DNA from 2 places in the Thermorhabdus hydrogeniformans genome. Region 1 is predicted to be linked to the other one. Evidence: a T-box and tRNA genes for the amino acid it is inferred to sense, from the RefSeq annotation. Region 1 holds a T-box; the other holds one or more tRNA genes.
The links. The T-box of region 1 lies ahead of ileS (isoleucine--tRNA ligase). A T-box ahead of a tRNA ligase gene usually reads a tRNA of that ligase, here a tRNA-Ile.
Positions count from the first base shown of each region.

Region 2: it encodes a tRNA-Ile, which carries the amino acid that the T-box ahead of ileS (isoleucine--tRNA ligase) is inferred to sense. The anticodon was not compared.

Region 1 covers NZ_JBJYKD010000014.1:23,132-29,298, reverse strand. Annotated here, with positions in the region: gene ACKX14_RS08595 (nitroreductase family protein) at 1-331, opposite strand, end outside; gene ileS (isoleucine--tRNA ligase) at 343-3,480, opposite strand; T-box leader at 3,545-3,859, opposite strand; gene tyrS (tyrosine--tRNA ligase) at 4,053-5,282, opposite strand; gene ACKX14_RS08580 (hypothetical protein) at 5,724-5,945, opposite strand; gene murQ (N-acetylmuramic acid 6-phosphate etherase) at 6,096-6,167, opposite strand, start outside.
Region 2 covers NZ_JBJYKD010000002.1:12,708-18,874, forward strand. Annotated here, with positions in the region: gene ACKX14_RS00980 (sigma 54-interacting transcriptional regulator) at 1-91, opposite strand, end outside; gene ACKX14_RS00985 (M42 family metallopeptidase) at 93-1,070, opposite strand; gene ACKX14_RS00990 (M42 family metallopeptidase) at 1,072-2,091, opposite strand; gene ACKX14_RS00995 (M42 family metallopeptidase) at 2,082-3,131, opposite strand; tRNA gene ACKX14_RS01000 (tRNA-Ile) at 3,298-3,374, shown strand; tRNA gene ACKX14_RS01005 (tRNA-Thr) at 3,380-3,455, shown strand; tRNA gene ACKX14_RS01010 (tRNA-Tyr) at 3,472-3,557, shown strand; tRNA gene ACKX14_RS01015 (tRNA-Lys) at 3,567-3,642, shown strand; gene ACKX14_RS01020 (CheR family methyltransferase) at 3,834-4,619, opposite strand; gene speD (adenosylmethionine decarboxylase) at 4,954-5,328, opposite strand; gene fni (type 2 isopentenyl-diphosphate Delta-isomerase) at 5,452-6,167, opposite strand, start outside.

The sequences.
Region 1 (6,167 bases):
AGGAATCGATGCCGTAAGCTTTTGCCGCAATTATAATGTTCTCGGTGGCCGCCGCGCCGTCTTCCACCAGGTGGTTGTTGTCCTTTTCGCAAAATACCGCCACGCAGGCCGCGGCGCTCGCTATAAATTTACCGTAGGTCGCCAGGCTGGCCAGTTCCTTTTTCCCTCCCTCTTCGGTCACCACCACAAACAGCCACGGCTGGACGTTGTTGGCGCTTGGAGCCAGCCTCCCGCAGTCGATAATGTCCTCAAGGATTTCCTTCGGTATGGGCTTTGGGAGGTATTCCCTTATGCTCCGGCGCTCCTTTAAGACCCTGATTACCTCATTCATACTATCACCCCTTAAGCTTTTTTGACTCCAATATTGACCCTGTGGTCATTGATGTTCCACATTCTGGAAAAGCTCCCCTCCGGTGGGGTTGCCTTCTCTACCAAAAGGGCCAGGGTATCGGTCATTATTTCCCGCCCGTGTTTTTCCATCACCTCATCTATTGTCTCATCGCCTGTATAATAAAGGTATATCTTGTCCTCTACTTCAAATCCGGCTTCTTTCCTCATGTTCTGGATCTTGCTGGTCATTTCCCTGGCTATGCCCTCCAGCATCAGATCATGGGTGATGGTGGTATCCAGCACCACATAGTAACCACCTTCGCCCTCGGCGCAGAAGCCTTCCTTATCCTGGGCGCGGATATCTAGTTCGTTCTGGGCGATGATTATCTTTTCACCGTTTACGTCGAGGATTACTTCCCCTTTTTCCCGGGCTTCGTTGATAAGCTTTGTGGCCGGAGCCGCCGAAACGGCCCGGGCTATGGAAGACATCAGTTTGCCGTATTTGGGGCCCAGGAGGTCGAATCGGGGTTTTACGGTGTAGGTGAAATATTCCTCCGCCACATGGATATATTCGATTTCTTTTATGTTGAGCTCTTCCTTTATTATATCCGAAAGGTCTGAAAGTAAAACTTCGTCTCCCGGGTTCCTCAGCTGTACCATCATTTTCTTTAGCGGCTGGCGGTTTTTGATCTTGGCCTTGTTCCTGGCGGCCCGGCCCAGTTCTACGATCTTTCTTGCCAGCACCATCTTGTGTTCCAGGGTTTCGTCGATAAGCTGCTCTTTCACCTCGGGGTAATCGCAAAGGTGCACGCTTACGGGCGCCTCGGGATAAGGCCCGCGCACGAGGTTCTGATAGAGCTCTTCGGTGATAAAGGGTACAAAGGGAGCCGCCATCTTTATAAATGCCACCAGAGCCTCATACAGAGTGAGGTAAGCGCCTATTTTGTCGTCGTCCATCTCCGACTTCCAGAAGCGCTCCCTCGAGCGACGCACATACCAGTTGCTCAGGTCGTCCACCAGCTCCTCCAGGGTCCTGGCGGCGCCGGTGATGTCCAGGTTGTCCAGGTCCCTTCTAACCTTTTTGTTGACGCTGTTTATCCTGGACAAAAGCCACCGGTCCATTTCCGTCCGCCGCTGCGGCGGCAGGGAATATTTTTTCGGGTCAAAGCCGTCGATATTGGCATACAGCACGAAGAAAGAATAAACGTTCCAGAGGGTGCCCAGGAATCTCCTCTGGGCTTCGCTCACAGCCTCCTGGTAAAAACGGCTGGGGCTCCAGGGAGGGCTTGCCACGTACAGGTACCAGCGCATGGCGTCGGCTCCCTGCTCATTCAACACCTTCCACGGGTCGAGCACATTGCCCTTGTGCTTGCTCATCTTCTGGCCGAATTCGTCCAGAACGTGCCCCATGACCAGCACATTCTTGTAAGGCGACCGGTCAAAAAGCAGTGTGGAAATCACCAGAAGGCTGTAAAACCATCCCCTGGTCTGGTCTATGGCTTCCGCGATGAAATCGGCGGGGAAGTGCTTTCTGAAGTATTCCTCGTTCTCAAAGGGATAGTGGTGCTGGGCAAAGGGCATGGAGCCTGAATCAAACCAGCAGTCTATAACCTCCGGCACGCGCTTCATATCGCCACCGCACCCGGGGCACTTCAGCACCACTTCGTCCACATAGGGCTTGTGCAGTTCTATATCGCCTACGGGATTTTTGCTCATCTCCTTGAGCTCTTTCAGGCTTCCCACCGCGTGCTCGCGCCCGCATTCCTGACAAATCCAGATGTTCAGCGGGGTCCCCCAGTAGCGCTCGCGGCTCAGGCACCAGTCAATCACGTTTTCAAGGAAGTTCCCGAAGCGCCCATCCCTGATATGCTCAGGGCGCCATCCAATCTCTTTATTAATCTCAAGAAGTCTATCCCGGATGGCCGTTGTCTTTATGAACCAGCTGCTGCGGCCGTAGTAAAGAAGCGGTGTGTCGCAGCGCCAGCAGAACGGGTAGCTGTGCAGGTATTTCTGTGATTTATACAGAAGGCCCCTCTGCTTCAAGTCCTTGATAATGCCCCTGTCGGCGTCTTTCACAAACATGCCCGCCCACGGCTCCACCTCGCTGGTAAACCTGCCCTGGGCATCAACCGGCTGCAGCACCGGTAACCCGTATTTCTGCCCAACCCGGGAATCGTCCTCTCCGAACGCCGGAGCGGTGTGGACTATGCCGGTGCCTTCGTCTAGGGTTACGAAATCGGCGGTCACCACATAAAAAGCCCTGTCTTTTTCCTTTTCAAAGAAGGGAAATACAGGCTTATATTTCATACCAGCCAGTTTTTCGCCGGGGAAGCTTTCAAGAACGGTGTATTCCCCATCCAGGACCTGCAGCCTGCCCTCGGCCAGGATGAGTTTTTCGCCGTTGTTCTCTACCTTGACGTAGTTGTAATCGGCTTTTACCGCCAGGGCCACGTTGGACGGCAGTGTCCATGGAGTGGTAGTCCATGCCAGCAGGTAGGTATTTTCTTCACCGACCACCGGGAATTTTACAAATACCGACGGGTCTTCCACCTCTTCGTAGCCCTGGGCCACCTCGTGGCTGGAAAGGGACGTGCCGCAGCGGGGGCAGTAGGGCACCACTTTGTGACCTTTGTATAAAAGGCCTTTTTCCCATATCTTCTTCAGCGCCCACCATACCGATTCGATGTAGGTGTTGTGGTAGGTGACGTAGGGATGATCCATGTCAATCCAGAAGCCCACCCGCTCCGTCATTTTGCGCCATTCCTGCTCGTAGGTAAAGACGCTGTTCTTGCACTTTTTGATAAAATCCTCCACACCGTACTCTTCTATCTGCGGCTTGCCGCTGATGCCCAGCTGTTTTTCAACTTCCAGTTCCACCGGCAACCCGTGGGTGTCCCACCCGGCTTTCCTGTCCACCTTGTAGCCCAGCATTGTCTTGTAGCGGGGTATCAGGTCCTTTACCACCCTTGTCAGCACATGGCCGGCGTGAGGCATGCCGTTGGCCGTCGGGGGGCCCTCGTAAAAGACGTAATCCGGGGCGTCTTTCCTGTTCTCAATGCTCTTTTCAAATATTTTTTCTCTTTTCCAGAAATCCAGAATGTTCTCTTCAATGGGAACAAAGTTCATTGTTGGCTCTACCTTTTTAAACATTGCATACCTCCTGAACAAGTCAAAAATCTACTCCGGACATCCGACAAATAAAAAACCCCGCCCCCAAAGGGGCGAGATTTCTCCCGCGTTACCACCCTAATAGACCGGAAGCCTTCCAGCAGCCTATATCGGTGAGGGGAAGAAAGACCTCAAACAAATATGTCCCCTTCCCAAAAAAATGCTGCGCCCGATAAAGCCCTGACAAAAAAGGCTCCGCATCTACTCATTTTGATAACGGCTCCTGCCGTCGGCACCTACTCCTTCCGTTTGGGCACCGCACTCCGGGGCGATCTTCAGATGCCGTTTGCCGCCGGGCTTCCACCCTCCCCGGCTCGCTGCCGGCCTCCCGGCAACCTACTGTCCCCGTCATCGCTTTTGAAAAATATCTTAATTATAATTATAATATACTCGGGATTATAATATGCTCTGTTAATTAATATTATCGTATTTTGTATTCATTGTCAATGCGAGTCACTTACATTGCAATAACCAGGCATTCTGCGATTACGTTCGGGATAACCGCCTAGTTGTCTATGCAATGTTTTTTGTTTAGGTCGTAATTCATGACAATTTTATTGCAGTCTCACCAGGTGGTACACCTTTTTCCCCTTCCTTATTATAAGTTTTTTATCGTCGTCAAAATCCCGCTCAGATATCTTGAGGTCAATATCATCCACGCGCGCGTCCTTTACGTAAATGCCCCCCTGTTGAATTAGTCTCCTGCCCTCGCTTTTCGAAGATGTTAAGCCGGTCATCATCAAAAGTTCCAGTATCCCTATTCCCTCACCAAGTTCCTGTAAGGTTATGGTGGTGGAAGGAACCGAAGACAGGTCGGAACCGTCGTAGAAAAGGGCCCTTGCCGACGCTTCGGCTTTTTTGGCTTCCTCTTCACCGTGAATCATTTTTGTAAGCGCGAAAGCCAGGATTTCCTTTGCCCTGTTTATTTCGGCGCCCTCCAGCGAACCCAAACGCCTCACTTCTTCCATGGGCAGGAAGGTTAGAAGGGACAGGCATTTTTCCACATCCCTGTCGTCAACGTTTCTCCAGTACTGGTAAAAATCATAGGGGGATGTCTTTTCAGGATCAAGCCAGATGGCCCCGGCTTCGGTTTTGCCCATTTTTTTGCCTTCGCTGGTGGTCAGGAGGGTAAGTGTGAGTCCGTATACTGTGACGCCTTCCACCTTCCTCACCAGTTCAACGCCGCCTATGATATTTGACCACTGATCATTGCCGCCCATCTGCAGCCTGCACCCGTATTTCCGGTAAAGCTGCAGGAAATCGTATGACTGCATGAGCATATAATTGAATTCAAGGAAAGTCAGCCCCGTCTCCATGCGCTGCCTGTAGCATTCGGCGGTTAACATCCTGTTGACGCTAAAATGCCTGCCGATTTCGCGCAAAAAGGTAACATAGTTTAATTTTAAAAGCCAGTCGGCATTGTTTACCATAAATGCTTTACCGTCGGAAAAGTCGATGAGCTTTTCAAACTGTTTTTTAAATCTTTCAGCGTTGCTTTGAATCTGCTCCTGAGTCAGCATCCTGCGCATTTCAGTCCTCCCGGAGGGGTCTCCTACCATGGCGGTCCCTCCACCCAGTAGGACAATGGGTATATGACCGGCTTTCTGCATGTGGGCCATGGCAATCATCTGGAGAAGATGACCCGCGTGCAGGCTGTCGGCGGTGGGGTCAAATCCGATATAAAAAACTACCCTTTCTCTGCCCAGGAGGTCTCTGATTTCTTCTTCATGGGTGGCCTGTTCTATAAATCCTCTTTCTTTCAATATGTCGTATACATTTTTCATGCCTCGCGCCTCCTCTTCTGTCTTGCGTATCCAGATATGATTATGGATTAAAGATAGGCTAAAAATAAAAGCCCCCGGTCTTTTAAGGACGGGGGGGCCCGTGGTACCACCTTAATTCGCATCACACGATGCCTCTGGGCCGCTTAACGGGCGGCAACCGCCAGATATGCGGCAACTCCTGAGTGTAATTCGCCTCCCCTGGTGCTGCGGCCCTTACACCGGCCGGACCGCTCTCTTTGTTGTAACCCCGGGCAGCTACTCGCTCATTCATCGCTTACATTTTGCATTTATTATATACTACCATAAATCTCTGTATTATGGCAAGAGACCTTATAAGGGGGCTTTTAACCCCCTTATATTACAGTTTTTCTTTCCCTAAATCTTTCATTATTTCATCGACAGTATTAACCGCATCCTCGGCCAAATCCACAGCCTCCGACGCTATTTTCCTATTGTATACCTTTGAGTGGATACTATCCGGCAGGCCGTTTGGGATATCTTGTAGGAATATAATAGCCGTCTAGTATAGACCACTTTCCACACTTTTCTCCACCCGAAGAGCAGTATTTTTTCCGTCCCAAGTTGCTTTAACTCTGCTGTAATTCTTTCCAGTTCACTCTCAAGCAAAGTTTTATATTCTTTTTCTGCCGATCTTATGTCCATGCGCCTTTCATCCCAAATCATGGAAATAGTTGATTTCCTAATAACATATTCGCAGTTTTTTGTAAATAAAAGCTGTTAGTGGTATAATGCCGGCAAAATGACAAGGAGCTTCAACATTTTTGTATCTTTTAATATTTCATTCCTGTGCTTCTAGGGCTTTTTCGAATTGACACCCCTATTACACTCAAACTTCCTTGTCTTTTCAAGTTCCTGCAAAGCCTT
Region 2 (6,167 bases), on a different contig from region 1:
GTTCCTCGGAAGCTTTTCGCGCAATTTCCGTCAATTCGGGATAAGGTGAAATCAGGGCAATATTGGGATTGATGTTTATCTCCTCCCTCAATTCATCCCTCTATTAACTGTAACAGCAGTTCAACACCCACTTCAAGGTCTTTTAAACACACCATTTCCGAAGGTGTATGAACATACCTGGCGGGAATAGACAGCCCGCCGGCCGGCACTCCCGACCGGGTCAAGTGGATTGCACCCGAATCGGTCCCGCCAAATTCGAGGACCTCCATCTGATACGGTAAATTCCTTTGTTCCGCAGCCATTATAAGAGCCTCTTTGACTTTCGGATGGCTTATGACCGAATTGTCTTTGACCTTTATGGCCGGTCCCTTCCCCAGATTAACAGCCATCTTTTGAGCTTCGGGGGTATCTCCGGTCAAAGTAACATCCACAGCTATAGCCAAATCGGGGTCCACTCCAAAAGCCGATGTTCTGGCTCCCCTTAATCCCACTTCTTCCTGCACAGTAAACACAAAAAACGTGTTGAATTTCGGTTTTTTCAATTTTTGCAGGACTTCAATTAAAACCGCGCATCCCGCACGGTCATCCAGCGCTTTGGATATTACAAAATCCCCCGATATGTCGCATTCCCTATAGAAGGTGGCCATATCTCCTATTTTCACCCTTTTCAGGGCTTCTTCCCTCGTTTCAGCGCCAATATCTATAAACATCTTATTCAATTTTAAATCTTTCATGTCATCGAGCTTTTCCATCCCGAAAACTCCAATGACGCCGTTGGCAAAAATAACCCTCTCGCCTATCAACGTAAACGGAGAAACGCCTCCCACATTTGAAAATCTCAAAAACCCCCTTTCATCTATGTTTGTCACAATAACCCCTATTTCATCCATGTGGGCCGCCAGCATCAACCTTTCTCCGTCGCCGCCCTTTTGCGCAACGATATTCCCGAGTTTATCTACTTTTACATAGTCGGCATAAGGCTTTATTTTATTTATTATCGCATCCCGGATTACATCCTCGCTGCCGGAAGGCCCGAATGCCCGGGTGAGTTCCATTATTAGCTCCTTCATCTCAATTCAATCCCCTTTCCTGTATATCTAAAATTAAGGCATCCACCAGTTCAACAGTGTGTTTTATATCATCAAGACTGGCAACACTTACAGGTGAGTGAATGTACCTGCAGGGTACCGATATTACAAGGGTGGGGATCCCTTCCCCCGTGGTCTGGATTCGACCCCCATCGGTCCCGCCGAAGGTCGTCCGCTTTAACTGGCACGGTATGCCCTTTTTTTCGGCTATCTTCAATGCCCTGTCTAATAATTTCCTGTCGGCAATATAAGTCATATCCATAACCGTCAGGGCGGGGCCTTTGCCGACGGTGGTGCAGTAACCTTCTTCTTTGGTGTCCGGCACGTCGGACGCGAAAGTACCTTCCACCACTATGGCCATATCCGGGTTTACGGCATAGGCGGCCACGGCAGAACCCCTTAAACCTATCTCCTCCTGTACGGTAAAAGCTCCCGTTATGCATATATCATACCGCTTTTTTAAAACCTCACAAATGACGTAACATCCTACCCTGTCATCCAGGGCTTTCGCCTTGATATGATTTTCGCCGAATTCCTCAAATTCCGTATCAAAAGCGGCAAAATCCCCTATTTTAACTTTTTTTTCGGCATCTTCTCTGTCCCTGGCGCCGATGTCGATATAGAGGTTTTTTGATTTTAACGCTACTTCCCTTTCTTTTGGCTCCTGGAGGTGAATGGCTTTTGCGCCTATTACACCTCTTATCCTGTGAGGTCCGACTATAACCGATTTTGACACCAGCACCCTGTCATCAATACCGCCAACGGTGTTGAATTTTAACCATCCGTTTTTGTCAATGGACTTGATCATTAGACCCACTTCGTCCATATGCGCCGAGAGCATTATTTTGGGGCTGGATATTTTGCCGTTTTTTTCAACAAATAAATTTCCCAGGGCATCGGTCCTGATATTCCCGAGACCCCTCATCTCTCGCTTCAATATGTTTCGAACCTCGTCTTCGGCGCCCGAGACCCCAAAAGCCTCTGAAAGTTCTTTTAATAACATGCCAACCCCCCCACGAAATTATCATCGATAGAAGAAATGAACAGCGCCAGCAGCCTGCCCGCCATTTTAATGTCATCCAGGGCGAGAGTTTCCACGGTGGTATGCATATACCGAAGGGGAATTGACACAAGAGCCGTGGGAATCCCTTCTCTTGTAATTTGCATAGCCCAGGCGTCAGTCCCCGTTGAAGATGGCTCCGGGTCTATCTGATACGGAATTTTGTAGTCATCAGCCAGTTCCTTCAGTCTGTGAAAAAGCTTTGGATGGATATTGGGGCCGAGAGCCAGAACGGGACCTCTGCCGAGTTTTTGAGTCTCTTCCTCAGGTACATCCGGCATGTTTGCGTGGCACACGTCTATGGCCACCCCTATATGAGGGTATATGCTGAAACTGCTGACTATCGCCCCCCTCAAGCCTACCTCTTCCTGCACGGTGGCCACGGCGTATACATCCGCACTGAAACTTAGTCGATTTAACTCTTGCAAAACCACAATAATCGCTGCTATTCCGGCCCGGTCGTCCAGGGCGCTGGAAGAAAAAGTGTCGTTGAGCAATTCCAGCGGTTTTCGCTTAAGTGTTATAAAATCTCCCACTCTCACCAGTTTTTTGACCTCATCTGCCGGAAGGCCCGTATCTATGAACATGTCTTCCGATTTAATAGACTTTTTTCTCTCTTCCGGTTCCTGAATATGCGGAGGTTTGTTGCCGATTATGCCTTTTATCTCTTGTCTGCCGTGAATAACAACCTCCTGGGCCGGCAATATCCTCTGATCTACGCCTCCGACAAAAGCAAACCTAATAAAGCCTTTGTCGTCGATCTGCTTAACCATGAGGCCTATTTCGTCCATATGTGCCGCAAGCATCACCTTAAATTCGCCTTTTAAACCTTTTTTTAGCCCTATCACATTGCCAAGCCTGTCCTCTTCTACCCGGTCGCAGTAAATGCGGAAAATATCCTTAACGGTTTGATTTAGCCGGAATTCGCCGCCCGAAGGCGCTGCGGGTTCCAAGACTTTTTTCAGTGTTTCGGTCAACCTCAAGTTAATCCCCCTTTCCTTTAATTGTATATTTCTACACGTTAACAAAGTTTCCTTCAATCTCTAAAATTATATTTCCCTCTAGAGGTTAAAATATTTTCGGAAAAAATTTTTTAGAAGCGTGGACTTGACGAAAAATCCTTTTTATTATATACTAATAATTGCGTTCGGGCCCATAGCTCAATTGGTTAGAGCAACCGGCTCATAACCGGTTGGTTCTAGGTTCGAGTCCTAGTGGGCCCACCAGTTTTGCCGACGTAGCTCAATTGGCAGAGCAGCTGACTTGTAATCAGCAGGTTGCGGGTTCGAGTCCCATCGTCGGCTCCAGGCATCAAAAAATTGTGGAGAGATTCCCGAGCTGGCCAAAGGGGGCAGACTGTAAATCTGCTGGCGATGCCTTCGGTGGTTCGAATCCACCTCTCTCCACCATATATATGTGGGCCATTAGCTCAGCTGGTAGAGCACCTGACTCTTAATCAGGGTGTCGTGGGTTCGAAGCCTACATGGCCCACCATAGAATTTTGAAGGCTTTCAAGCCTTTTTATTATTTCCGTTTTTCGGGTTTGCTCCAATTTTGATTACAGTTGGTTTATTTTGCAATCAAAAAACCGCTTTTTTAAAGAGCGGTTTTTTGATTTTGTAACACCATGACGCCGGCCGACATAACAGAGTACTCCTTAGCCAACTTAACCCCCCCTTTTCACTTTAATCCGATCCGCTTTTTTGTTTCTGATAGAAAAAGTTTTTTATGCTCGTAAACCCGTATTTTTGTGGCATTATAATTTGTTCAGTACTTCCGACAAATAAAATTCCACTGTCGGTTAAAGCGTTATAAAATTTTTTATATAACTTATCCTTGGCATCTTCGGTAAAATATATCATTACATTCCTGCATAAAATCAAATCACATTGAGACGGAAATTCGTCTTCAAGCAGGTTCAAATGCTTAAAATCGACTTCTTTCTTAATTTCATCCTTAATGGCAAAAATTTCGCCATTTTTTGTAAAATACTTTTTCATCATTTCTTCCGGTACATTCGTCAGGCTTTTTCGAACGTATTCCCCTCTTTTCGCATGCTCCAAAGCTCTGTCATCTATGTCTGTAGCCAGAATGTATACTCTATCCATCACACCCATCTTCTCGGCCAATAGTGCCAGAGAATAGGGTTCTTCCCCGGCAGCGCAAGCTGAGCTCCATATTTTCACCTTTTTTTTTCTGGATATTATGTTTGGCAGGATATATTGTTCAAGAACCTGCCACTGTGAGGGATTTCGGAAAAATTCCGATACGTTTATGGTTATATACTCTAGAAATTCCCTTAAATGTTTTTGACTTTCTTTTAAAAGCTTAAGGTACGCAACGTAATCGTCAAGGCCGTTTCTCTTAATCAGGGATTCGATCCGTCTTCTCATCTGTTTTTCCTTATAATAATTGAGGTCAATATTCGTCAGCTTTTTAATCTGAATTGTAAATTCCGCATAGCCCTCCAAATAAAAAAACCCCCTCTACTTATTCAGAGCTATCCTATTAAGGATAATTATAACATAATATAAAAATGATTCCACTGGAAATACTCAGACCACCAGAGGGAGGCGGCAACGAAACCCGCGGCACGGAGGAAAAATAAAAAAATCCATGATACACGTACTTTTGTGTATCATGGGGGCTAAATGTAAAGGGGGTCTTCACTATTTTAATATAACCAGATTAAAACTTTTTATGCAGTAAAAATAGAAAAATGCGCGACTTTCAGTTCACGCATTTTTCCCGCTAAACGTATTCATACGCAACGGATTTTTTAAAACTCAAAAAAATCCCCTTCCTTTAAAAGTTAACTACCTTCACGGGTTTTTCAAAAATACCTCTCTTGACTTCAGAAGCTGTCATATGCTTGGCATTAAACCTCTCGGATATATAATTGCACGCGTCCCATGGGTTGACCCTTTCGCCGCAGGTAAACACGTCGACGGCTGCATATCCCAGTTCGGGCCAGGTATGGATGGCAAGGTGAGATTCTGAAATTACCACCACCCCGCTTACACCCTGGGGACTGAATTTATGAAATGCAACCTCTCGAACTTCCGCGCCGGCTTCCAGTGCTGCTTTGACAAGAATTTCTTCAATCAATTCCCTGTCGTTTAAGACATTTGGATCACAATCATAAATTTCAGCCAGTATATGACGGCCCAAAGCTTTCATTTCTCCATCAATACCCCCTCATTTTGAAATTCAATCAAATTAAATTGTAGCAGATTATCGCAGTTTGTCAATAGATTATAGAAAAAACATTGATTTTTAGTTAAGGACATTCTTTTCTCTTGATTAAATGATAATACCTCTCTGTTTTAACCAATTATATGTTTTTCCTTCGATTATTACCGGCCGCTGACTTAATTCTTTTAAATTCCTTGCTCCGGCCATGGCCATGGCATATTTAATCTCCCTTTTAATTTGCGATATATGTTCCTTTAACGCCGCAGGCCCTTCTTTTAATAGTTTATATAAAAACGTTCCAGCGTAAGCCACCGCCTTGGCACCCAAAGCCAGAGACTTTGCCGCATCCAGGCCGGTCCTGAGTCCCCCAGACGAAATGACGTCGGCTTTACTCCCCACCCTTTTGATAACCTCTACTAGACATACGGGGGTAGGAATTCCCCAGTTTTCAAGTTCTTTTACTGCAAAATTTTTATTTCTCCTGTTTTCAATGGCTATAAAATTGGTGCCGCCAGCCCCGGCTACATCGATAATTCTCACGCCGATGTCCACCAGTTTTTGAGCCTCCTCTCCTGCTATCCCGAAGCCCACTTCTTTCACAATCACAGGCACGCTGATATGATTTATTATATTCTTTATGTTTTCCAGCGTGCCCTTAAAATTTTTCCGTCCCTCTCGCATGATGATTTCCTGGGGGCTGTTTAAATGAATCTGCAAGCCGTCGGCTTTTATCATTTCTACAGCCTTGACGGCATCTTCCACCGATGCGTCGGAACCGATGTTTGCGAAAATTATTCCTTCGGGATAAACTTCCCGCACAATTT